Regions from separate parts of the Pseudoalteromonas sp. BSi20495 genome, predicted to be linked through region 3. Evidence: predicted binding sites of a transcription regulator. Region 3 holds the regulator's gene; each other region holds the start of a gene.
What was found. The regulator LexA, encoded in region 3, represses DNA repair genes until DNA is damaged. The targets are predictions, from matches to a motif close to TACTGTATNNNNATACAGTA.
Positions count from the first base shown of each region.

Region 1: dinB (DNA polymerase IV) is a predicted target of LexA. The motif match lies at 1,828-1,847, and genes of this name have one in related genera.
Region 2: P20495_RS18280 (YebG family protein) is a predicted target of LexA. The motif match lies at 1,537-1,556, and genes of this name have one in related genera.

Region 1 covers NZ_BADY01000111.1:82,568-85,773, reverse strand. Annotated here, with positions in the region: gene P20495_RS06315 (fumarylacetoacetate hydrolase family protein) at 1-105, shown strand, start outside; gene P20495_RS06320 (aldo/keto reductase) at 160-1,212, opposite strand; gene P20495_RS06325 (thioesterase family protein) at 1,222-1,656, opposite strand; gene dinB (DNA polymerase IV) at 1,859-2,911, shown strand; gene P20495_RS06335 (leucyl aminopeptidase family protein) at 3,042-3,206, shown strand, end outside.
Region 2 covers NZ_BADY01000013.1:1,990-5,195, forward strand. Annotated here, with positions in the region: partial or broken gene putP (sodium/proline symporter PutP) at 1-1,056, shown strand, start outside; gene P20495_RS18280 (YebG family protein) at 1,168-1,485, opposite strand; gene P20495_RS20020 (ComEA family DNA-binding protein) at 1,788-2,084, shown strand; gene P20495_RS18275 (DUF6170 family protein) at 2,101-2,403, opposite strand; gene dsbB (disulfide bond formation protein DsbB) at 2,409-2,927, opposite strand; gene nhaB (sodium/proton antiporter NhaB) at 3,032-3,206, opposite strand, start outside.
Region 3 covers NZ_BADY01000158.1:34,192-37,397, reverse strand. Annotated here, with positions in the region: gene coxB (cytochrome c oxidase subunit II) at 1-1,012, opposite strand, end outside; gene lexA (transcriptional repressor LexA) at 1,481-2,098, opposite strand; gene P20495_RS02905 (PaaI family thioesterase) at 2,266-2,706, shown strand; gene P20495_RS02910 (hypothetical protein) at 2,717-3,097, opposite strand.

The sequences.
Region 1 (3,206 bases), on a different contig from region 3:
GGTACGCCGTCAGGCGTAGGTGAAGTGATTGCCGAAAGTGTGTTCACAGTAAGACTTTACGCTAATGAGCAATGCTTACTTGAGCAGCAATGGAGTGTAAGTTAACTGGACAATTAAACAGGTAATTAAACGTGATTTAGTTACCTGTTTAGGTTTGTATTAATAGGGCATTGGATTGTTTCTAAAAATAACATCGATACTTGTAAGTACGTCGTCACTTAGCGTGATATCAAATGCATCAATATCTTCTTTTAATTGCGCCATATTTGTTGCGCCAATAATTGAAGACGTTACACCGTTTACTTGATTACACCATGCAAGAGCTAGTTGAGCAGGGGAAATATTGTGATCATGCGCAAGTTCAACATACTGTTTGGTTGCTTGCTCTGCGTTTGGTGTATCTCTAAAAATACCGTTACGTTGCATAAAGGTCCAGCGAGAGCCTTCTGGCCGAGCACCATTTAAGTATTTACCCGTTAATAAACCTGCCGCTAAAGGCGACCAAGGTAAGTAGGCAATATCTTCGTGAACACATTGCTCTATTAGATACGGCCAATCTTTGGTATGCGCTAAGCTAAACTCGTTTTGAATAGATACTATGCGCGGCAAATTATGCTCTTTTGACAGGTTTAAAAATTGGCTTATTCCCCAAGGTGTGTCGTCAGATAAACCACAGTGCTTGATTTTACCTGCTTTAACACAATCGTTTAAACCTTCTAAAATATCCAGCATACTAGCTTGCTGTTCTTGTGTATTTACGTCGGTAAATTTAAGCATACCTGGCCATTGTCTACCAAAGTGTGGGGTAGAGCGGTTTGGCCAATGTAATTGGTATAAATCTATGTAGTCAGTTTGCAAGCGTTTTAGTGATTCATCAACCGCCTCTATAACAGTTTGGCGAGTAATATTACCGCCATCGCGAACCCATGCTAAGCCGTTACCAGCAATTTTGGTTGCAAGTACAATTTTATCGCGCTTTTGTTGGTTACGAGAGAGCCAGTTACCAATAATTTGTTCAGTTTTACCATAGGTATCGGGTGATGGAGGAACTGCGTACATTTCGGCTGTATCAATAAAGTTTACGCCTTGAGCAAGTGCGTAGGCTATTTGTTCATCAGCATCATTTTGGGTATTTTGCATTCCCCAAGTCATACTACCTAGACATACTCTTGAAACATTAACACCACTGCTTCCTAGTGGACTGTATTGCATAAAATTTCCTTATTGCTCGTCTTGAGCGTAGCTAATTAAAGCCGATAAAAGAGGCTCTGAAATAGGGGCTTTTTGACCTGTTTCAAAATCAAACATAACCACTTTCGAATTACCGGTTGTGGTTATGGCATTTTGTGCGTGACTAAATACTGTATAATTCATCATAAATCGGTCTGTTTTAATGTCAGAAATAGTGACGCCTACAGTAAGGGTATCTGGAAAAGTAACAGGGCGCTTATAACGAATATTATTTTCGCTTATAACAGGGCCGATGCCGCTTGGGCTAATTGTATCAAATAAGTTTATTTTATTTAAAAAGTCGATTCTGGCTATTTCAAAGTAACGCAAGTAAACCACATTGTTTACGTGTTGAAGGGCATCCATATCGGCCCACGCTACAGTAATGTCAGTATGAATAGGGTGCTGATCTTTAAACGTTTGCATGCACTTTAACTCTTTATTTTAAAGCACTAGATTATCAATATGACGATATGACCTCAAGGTAATTAGTGCGCTGTTTTTATGTATGACGAGTTTATTAAACTTGAACCCACTATAATAAATCGATTAATCAGAGTTTAGGAGCTTGCTTATTAATAATGATTAAACAATAATGGCTGTATAAATAAACAGTGTTGTAATGGTGATGAAAAAGTTTATTCATATAGATATGGACTGCTTTTATGCGGCAGTTGAGATGCGCGATAATCCTAAGCTGGCCAATGTGCCGCTTGCTATTGGTGGCAATAGTCGCAGAGGTGTACTTTCTACAGCCAACTACATTGCCAGAGAGTATGGCGTGCGCTCAGCTATGTCTAATTATCATGCAAAACAATTATGCCCTGATTTAGTTATTGTACCTGGGCGCATGGCTGTTTATAAAGAAGCTTCAAATCAAATACGTGAAGTATTTAATCGTTACACTAACTTAATTGAACCACTCTCTCTTGACGAAGCTTATCTTGATGTAACTGATAGTAGCGTTTGTAAAGGCAGTGCTACGCTTATTGCGCAGCAAATAAGAGCTGATATTTATAATGCTACAGGGCTTACTGCATCCGCTGGTATTGCACCTATTAAATTTATTGCCAAAATAGCGAGTGATGAAAACAAGCCTAACGGTCAGTTTGTTGTATTACCTGATGAGGTGGATGATTTTTTAGCACAGTTACCTCTGGGTAAAATTCCGGGTGTCGGTAAAGTAACGCTCGAAAAACTCAATTTAAAAGGATTATATACAGGTAAAGATGTACGCGAAAAAGGCGTAAATTGGATGCAACAGCATGTAGGTAATTTTGGCGTATCGCTTTACCAAAAATGTGCAGGTGAGTATGTCGGTAAGGTATCTACTAATCGTATTAGAAAGTCGCTAAGTGTTGAGCATACCTATGAGTATAACAAAACCAGCTTACAAGAATGCCTCGAACAGTTGCCTACGTTGTTAGATGAGTTAAAGGTGCGCTTGGAAAAACAACAATTACAAAATCGGATTAATAAACTGAGCGTTAAAGTTAAATTTGCGAATTTTATAGTAACCTCTGCGGATCAGGCTTATCACCAATTAAATACTGAGGTTTTTACACAACTACTTACTAAAGCTTTCCAGCGAGGTGTGCAGCAACCGGTCAGGCTTTTAGGTATTGGGGTGGGCATAAAAAATCAACCAGATCAAAACTTCCAACTTAGTATTCTCGATTAAGCTGTAAAGCCTGTAATTGCAAGTTGCCACTAAAAAGTGGATTAAACTAAACACTTATCGCAGCTTGCTGGTCTTCAATATTCAAATCGACGATAATAGGGGCTTATGTTTTTTAACAGGACCTTTATTTATGGCATATCCAAAAGCCGTGTTGGCTCAGCCAGTAAGTGCTAGCCTTGAATCCGCATCACATGATGCATTAATCATTATTAGTGATGACTTTTCTCAATTACCAAATAATTCGCTACGTGATGCTGTTTTAGCACAATCAAAAGTAGATTCTCGCATTGGTAAG
Region 2 (3,206 bases), on a different contig from region 3:
TTCTGGTGTTGTTGCCGGCGGTAAATTATTTGAAAGCTCATTTGGGCTAAGTTATGAGATGGGTTTGTATATCACTACAGGTGTTGTTGTTTTATATACTTTGTTTGGTGGTTTTTTAGCCGTCAGCTTAACTGACTTTGTTCAAGGTTGTATTATGTTCATCGCACTAATTTTAGTGCCTTGTGTAACCTACTCACTTTTAGAACAGCCTTTAGAGTCCACTTTACATAGTGTAAACCCCGAAATGCTTAATTGGATAGGTGCAGGGTCTACTTTAGGGATTATTTCAGCAATGGCTTGGGGGTTGGGATACTTTGGACAGCCTCATATTATTGTGCGCTTTATGTCTGTTCGTAGTGTGAAGGAGATGCCCACAGCGCGTCGTATAGGTATGACTTGGATGATTGTTGCTGCTGTTGGTGCAGTTGCTACTGGTATTTTTGGCGCCGCTTACACATACGAAAATAATATTACGGTCAAAGACCCAGAGACTATTTTCTTAGTGCTTTCAGAGCTTTTATTTCATCCACTAATAGCAGGCTTTTTACTTGCCGCTATATTAGCTGCAATTATGAGCACAATCTCATCTCAGTTACTAGTGAGTTCAAGTTCACTAACAGAAGATTTTTACAAAACATTTTTGCGTAAAGAGGCGAGCGATAAAGAGCTAGTGGCTGTTGGTCGTATCAGTGTTGCTATAGTTGCTATGTTTGCCATTTACTTAGCTTACGACAGAGATAGCTCTATTTTAGATTTAGTAAGTAATGCTTGGGCAGGCTTTGGCGCCGCGTTTGGACCATTGGTTTTATTTAGCCTTTATTGGAAACGCATGAACTTTGCCGGTGCATTATCGGGTATGTTAGTGGGTGCATTTACGTGCTAATTTGGATTTATGGCCCATTTACTATTAATGGCGAAAGCTTAAGTAGCTTTATGTACGAAATTGTACCTGGCTTTATTTTATCTTGTATCGCAATTGTTGTTATTAGCTTAGTAACAAAAGAGCCAGAGCAAAATATCACTGCTTTATTTGATGAAGTAGAGAAAGAGCTTTAAATAGCAATTACTACCTATTTTAAAATAAGTGATAAGCAATAAAAAAGGGAGCAACTTAGTTGCTCCCTTTTTTATTTAGCTTAACTCATCCAATAGGGAGCAAACGGCTAGTTAACTTGTTTTTTTATCGTTGTTGTCTTCAGTTGATGCAACGTTATCTGACTTTTTAGTTTTTGCTGGGGCTTTGGTGACAACTGGGTCTTTGCCACCTTTTAATATAGTCATAAAGTCTTCTTTACTCTTTGCTATTTCTAAAGCAAGTGACTCTATTTGTTGCTCGCTTAATGGCACATCTACCTTTTCTAACATTAGCTCAAGCGACTCAGCAATATCGAGCATTTTGTCATAAGCATCAGCTTCTTTTTTAGTAGTAAACGTCATGCGCTCGACTCCGTTTCGTTCTACAACATATTTAACAACAACAGCCATGATTTCTCCTGCAAGCTTGCGTGGCAATGTGGTTTATGAAAACCATTAGATTACTGTTTTTATGTACAGTAATGGTTTGTGGTGTAATTTGCAAGTATCTGATATTAATTTTTAGTTTATTTAAGATTTGACAAAAAACTGTAACTTTACTTTATTTAATAAATCACTTGTTGTACCAGCTGCATTTTAGGATTTCGGATAATAGTGATCATGTGTTTAGGTGATTTTATATAATGAGCTATTTTTATTTTACTATTTCCTGAGCAAAATTTAATAATTCGAAAGTACAATAAGGAAAATAAATGCGTCTATTACAAAAACTCTTATTCATAAGTATATTATGTTTGCTCCCGACTACTGCAGCGTTTTCACAGGTAGTTGATGTGGTCAAAGAAATGCCTAAATATGATGTTGTAAGTATTAATGATGCTGATGCGAGTATGCTCGCTAAGCTACCAGGAATAGGGAAGAAAAAAGCACAAGCAATAGTTGATTATAGGGAAGCAAATGGAGAGTTTACTGAAGTAAACGATTTAGCGAAAGTGAAAGGTGTAGGAAAAAAGTTAATAACTAAGCTAAAAGATAAAATAACATTATAAGTGGGTTAGGGCGCTTCTAAGCGCCCTGATCATATTCTTTTAATGCTTTACTAAGATTTTTTTTGGCAAAATTAATTTCGATAGGCGTAGTTAATAATGGATAACAAAGTACACCAAGCATTAAAAATGGAATAACTACCCAGCCTTCAAATAGGGTAAATATTAAAAACAGTGGGCTTAATAATATAAGCTTTATTATACGTAATAACACGCGTTCAGTAGGTGAAATCAGACCTAGTGATAGGGCTATAACGGCTTGCCTTTCGCGTACTTTTAAATGTTTTAATTCTATAATTTGACTCGAAAAAAAAGTAAACATACTAATTAAACCGATCTTTTAAAAAGTAAACGACTACTAATCACTATAAAAAATACACTAGCAAATAGTCCAAATATGATTTCCATCCAAGCGGGCATACTCAAACCCAAAAATTGCCAGTCTATATTTCCACAATCACCAGTTGCCTGAAAAAAGCTAGGGATCCACTCATGCAATGGTAAAAATGATGGGAAATTAGGTTCAAATTCACAGCTAAAAGCAAAAGGGTCTGTGGTGGTTTGCATATCTATATGTTCTTGAGCAATCAGGTATCCCCAAACACTTGATACGGCCCAAGTTAAGTAAGCCGCTATTCTGACTACTTTGTTTTGCGGTTTAATTGAGCCAATAATACCAGCGCTAAGTAACCCTAGTACTGCGGTACGTTGATAAATACACATTATGCAAGGTGCTAACCCCATTTTGTATTGAAAGAAAAGGGCGGTTACTTCAAGTAAAAAAACAATAACGGTGAATAAAATCCACGGGGTACGTTGAGTCGGTAATTGTGCAAGCCAGTTCATAAAAATTCCACGCTTAAATAAGACGATATATTATGGCGTAGGATAAAGTACGCAGCAACAAAAAGGAAAGAAAAGCTACCGAAGTAGCTTTTTTTAAGATGAGATTAGTGACTACTTGATGCAGCCCCTATGGTCGCTACATGATGATCTATCCAGCCCCATTGATACATTAGTTCGGTCATATCGCTTAAACCTATGTAAGTAAAGGTAAGCCCTATAGTAGTTAACACGATTGTATATGGTAATGCCATGTAAACCATTCTCCCATAGGACAAACGC
Region 3 (3,206 bases):
TGGCAAAAGCTTGCATTGCCGTACCGGGTCGTCCATGGATAACTACATCAATGTGATCTTTTATATCGCCAAGCACTATCGGGCTGCCTTTAAGTGCAGGAAATACACCCGGTAACCCCATGCCCGTAGGCTGATGGCACGCTGCACAATTAGCCATATATACTTGTTCGCCTAAAGTCATTAACTCTTCTTTTGGGAGGGTTTTATCAAGTAATGCGGCATCTGCTAATGCTGCTTTCTGCTTCGCCTGCTTTGCATCTGCAAGCCATGTTTTAAAATCAGCCTCAGATTTAGCGACCACCACAACAGGCATAAAGCCATGGTCTTTACCACACAACTCAGCACATTGTCCTCGGTAAGTACCTTCTTCGTTTATGTTCGTCCATGTTTCGTTTATAAAGCCGGGGTTCGCATCTTTTTTAACTGCAAAATCAGGTACCCACCAAGAGTGAATAACATCGTCAGAAGTCATTAAAAATCGTACTTTTTGATTTATTGGCAGTACAAGAGGCTTATCAACCTCAAGTAAGTAGTTAGGATTTTTATCTGCAAGATTCGCGATTTCATCTTGCGGGGTAGATAAAATAGAGTAGAACTCTACATCTTCGCCCATATATTCATAATGCCATTTCCATTGCGAACCCGTAATTTTAATAGTGAGATCAGCTTTGCTGGCATCTTCCATTGCAATTAGGGTTTTAGTGGCTGGTACTGCCATAGCAATTAAAATAACAAACGGAATTGCAGTCCAAAGTATTTCTACTTTAGTGCTTTCGTGAAATTGGGCAGGTACAGCCCCTTTAGATTTACGGTGATGAATAAGTGCCCAAAACATAATTGCGAACACTATCACCCCAATCACACAACATATTATAAATATGGTCATGTGCAGCTGATATACATTATTGCTTATATCGGTTACGCCTTTGCGCATATTGTATTGGCTATTAGCCAAAACTGGGTGCGTAAAAACACATAATATAAGCCACAAGGTAGAGGTCAGTTTACCCATGTGACGGCTCCTTTGATGCTATTGCGAATGCAAAGCGAAGAGGCATACGGCTTAAACGCCAATTCGTTATTTTTATTTTTTTAGCCAATCTCATTTAATATTGATTGGTTTTGCTGCGCCAACAACGAGTTTGTGTATATTGTGTGTTCTCAAAACTAAAAAGCTGTGAGTTATTATTAGCTCAGCACATTAATAATTAGCTAAAAAACGAACAACAAGCAAGTTTCAGTATAAAAAACAATCAGGTGATATTGAGTAATTAATAAAAAGTCAGTAATCAACTAGTCAACAGAAAGTTCAAAATATGAGCAAAACAAAGGGGTTTAACGCATTCGGAGGGGGAAAATATAAGTGCAAAAAAATTTACAGCTAAAATAATTAGTTGGCTGTTTACGTCCTATTTTTAGTGCTAATGTTAAAACAAAAATGCGTGCTAAAAAGCACGCATTCATAAAAATAAATTAAAAACTACATCCAATCAGCGTTACGAATAACTCCAACGGCTAAACCTTCTATATTAAAAGATTCATTTTCTAGATCAACTTCAATTGGCGAAAAGTCGTCATTCTCAGCATGCAATAATACTTTTCGGCCTGCTTTTTCAAACCGCTTTACGGTAACATCATCATCAACACGAGCAACTACAACTTGTCCATTTTCTGCAACTTGAGTTTTATGCACAGCTAACAAATCACCATCCATAATACCTATATCTTTCATACTCATACCGTTAACGCGCAATAAAAAATCAGCAGCAGGTTTAAACATTAATGGATCAATTTTACAATGACTCTCAACGTGCTCTTGCGCCAAAATAGGCTCTCCCGCTGCGACTCGCCCGATAAGAGGTAAACCTAACTGTTCAGGCTCTTCTTCCTCAACAAGTTGAATACCTCGGCTTGCACCTGGTTTCATCTTAATAGCACCTTTTTTAGCAAGCGCTTTTAAGTGCTCTTCAGCAGCATTGGCACTTTTAAAGCCTAATGTTTGTGCAATTTCAGCACGTGTAGGAGGCATACCAGTGTCTTTAATAAAAACTTTAACTAATTCGAGAATTTGAGCTTGGCGCTTCGTTAATGGTCGCATACAACTGGTTTTCCATACAGTACATTTAACTGTGAGTATATACAGTTAAATAAAAATCGCAAATTTAAATTAAGCCTTAAAATAGCTAAAGTAATTTCACTTGTGTACATTTCAAAGATATAACTAAAGCTAAGTTTATAAATGATTAAAAATGCAAAGGAGATATTATGAGTATTTGGTACCAGCCCATCACTTTAGAGTTGTGCAAGCAGTTAGAGAAAGGCGTTAATGGCCACGGTACACTAATGAAAACCATGGGAATTGAAATTACCGAAATTGGTGATGATTACCTCGTAGCAACTATGCCTGCCATACCAGCGCATCATAATCCAATGGGCATGGTGCATGGAGGAGCCAACGTAGTGCTTGCCGAAACAGTAGCAAGTTATGCAGCTAACTTCGTAGTCGACTTCACTCAGTTTTATTGTGTCGGACAAGAAATTAGCGCCAGTCACTTAAAAGCATCTCGTAATGGTACTTTAACAGCCACCGCAAAAGCGTTTCATATTGGTAAGCGTAGTTCAGTCTGGGAAATAAAAATTACTAATAGTCGAAACGAGCTTTGCTGCGTATCAAGAATGACCGCAGCCGTAGTAGAGCGAAGATAATTACTTACTGTTACTTTTCGATTGGGTAAATTGTAATTTCCATACCCGCACCAATAGCAGATATACGTAATAATGTATCTGCATCTAAAGCTTGGTTAAAACACTTAGGCGATGTGCCTGATTCAAAACCAATATCAAATGTTCTACGTGAACAACTTAGCCATTGCTTTAACGCATTACGCGAACACGATTCAATAAGCTCACAGATATGGTTAATTGCTTTGTCAGGCGTGTTTACTACACCTGTTGCTTCAATGCGGGCTAATTGACGGTATTCGTCTTTGTCATAATGTAAAATCGTCGCGACTTTTTTCAAGTCTGCCACTAGCAAACTAATATCTTGCTTTGATTCAAGCTCAAGATCTACATTTAAAAATTGAATTTCCGACATTGTTTAGTATTTATCCTCTAATGATTACACCGCAAACTTTAACGCAGTTTTACTTTTATACCAAATCAACTATGTAATATAAGCTGTTTTATATGGTAAATAGATAGTT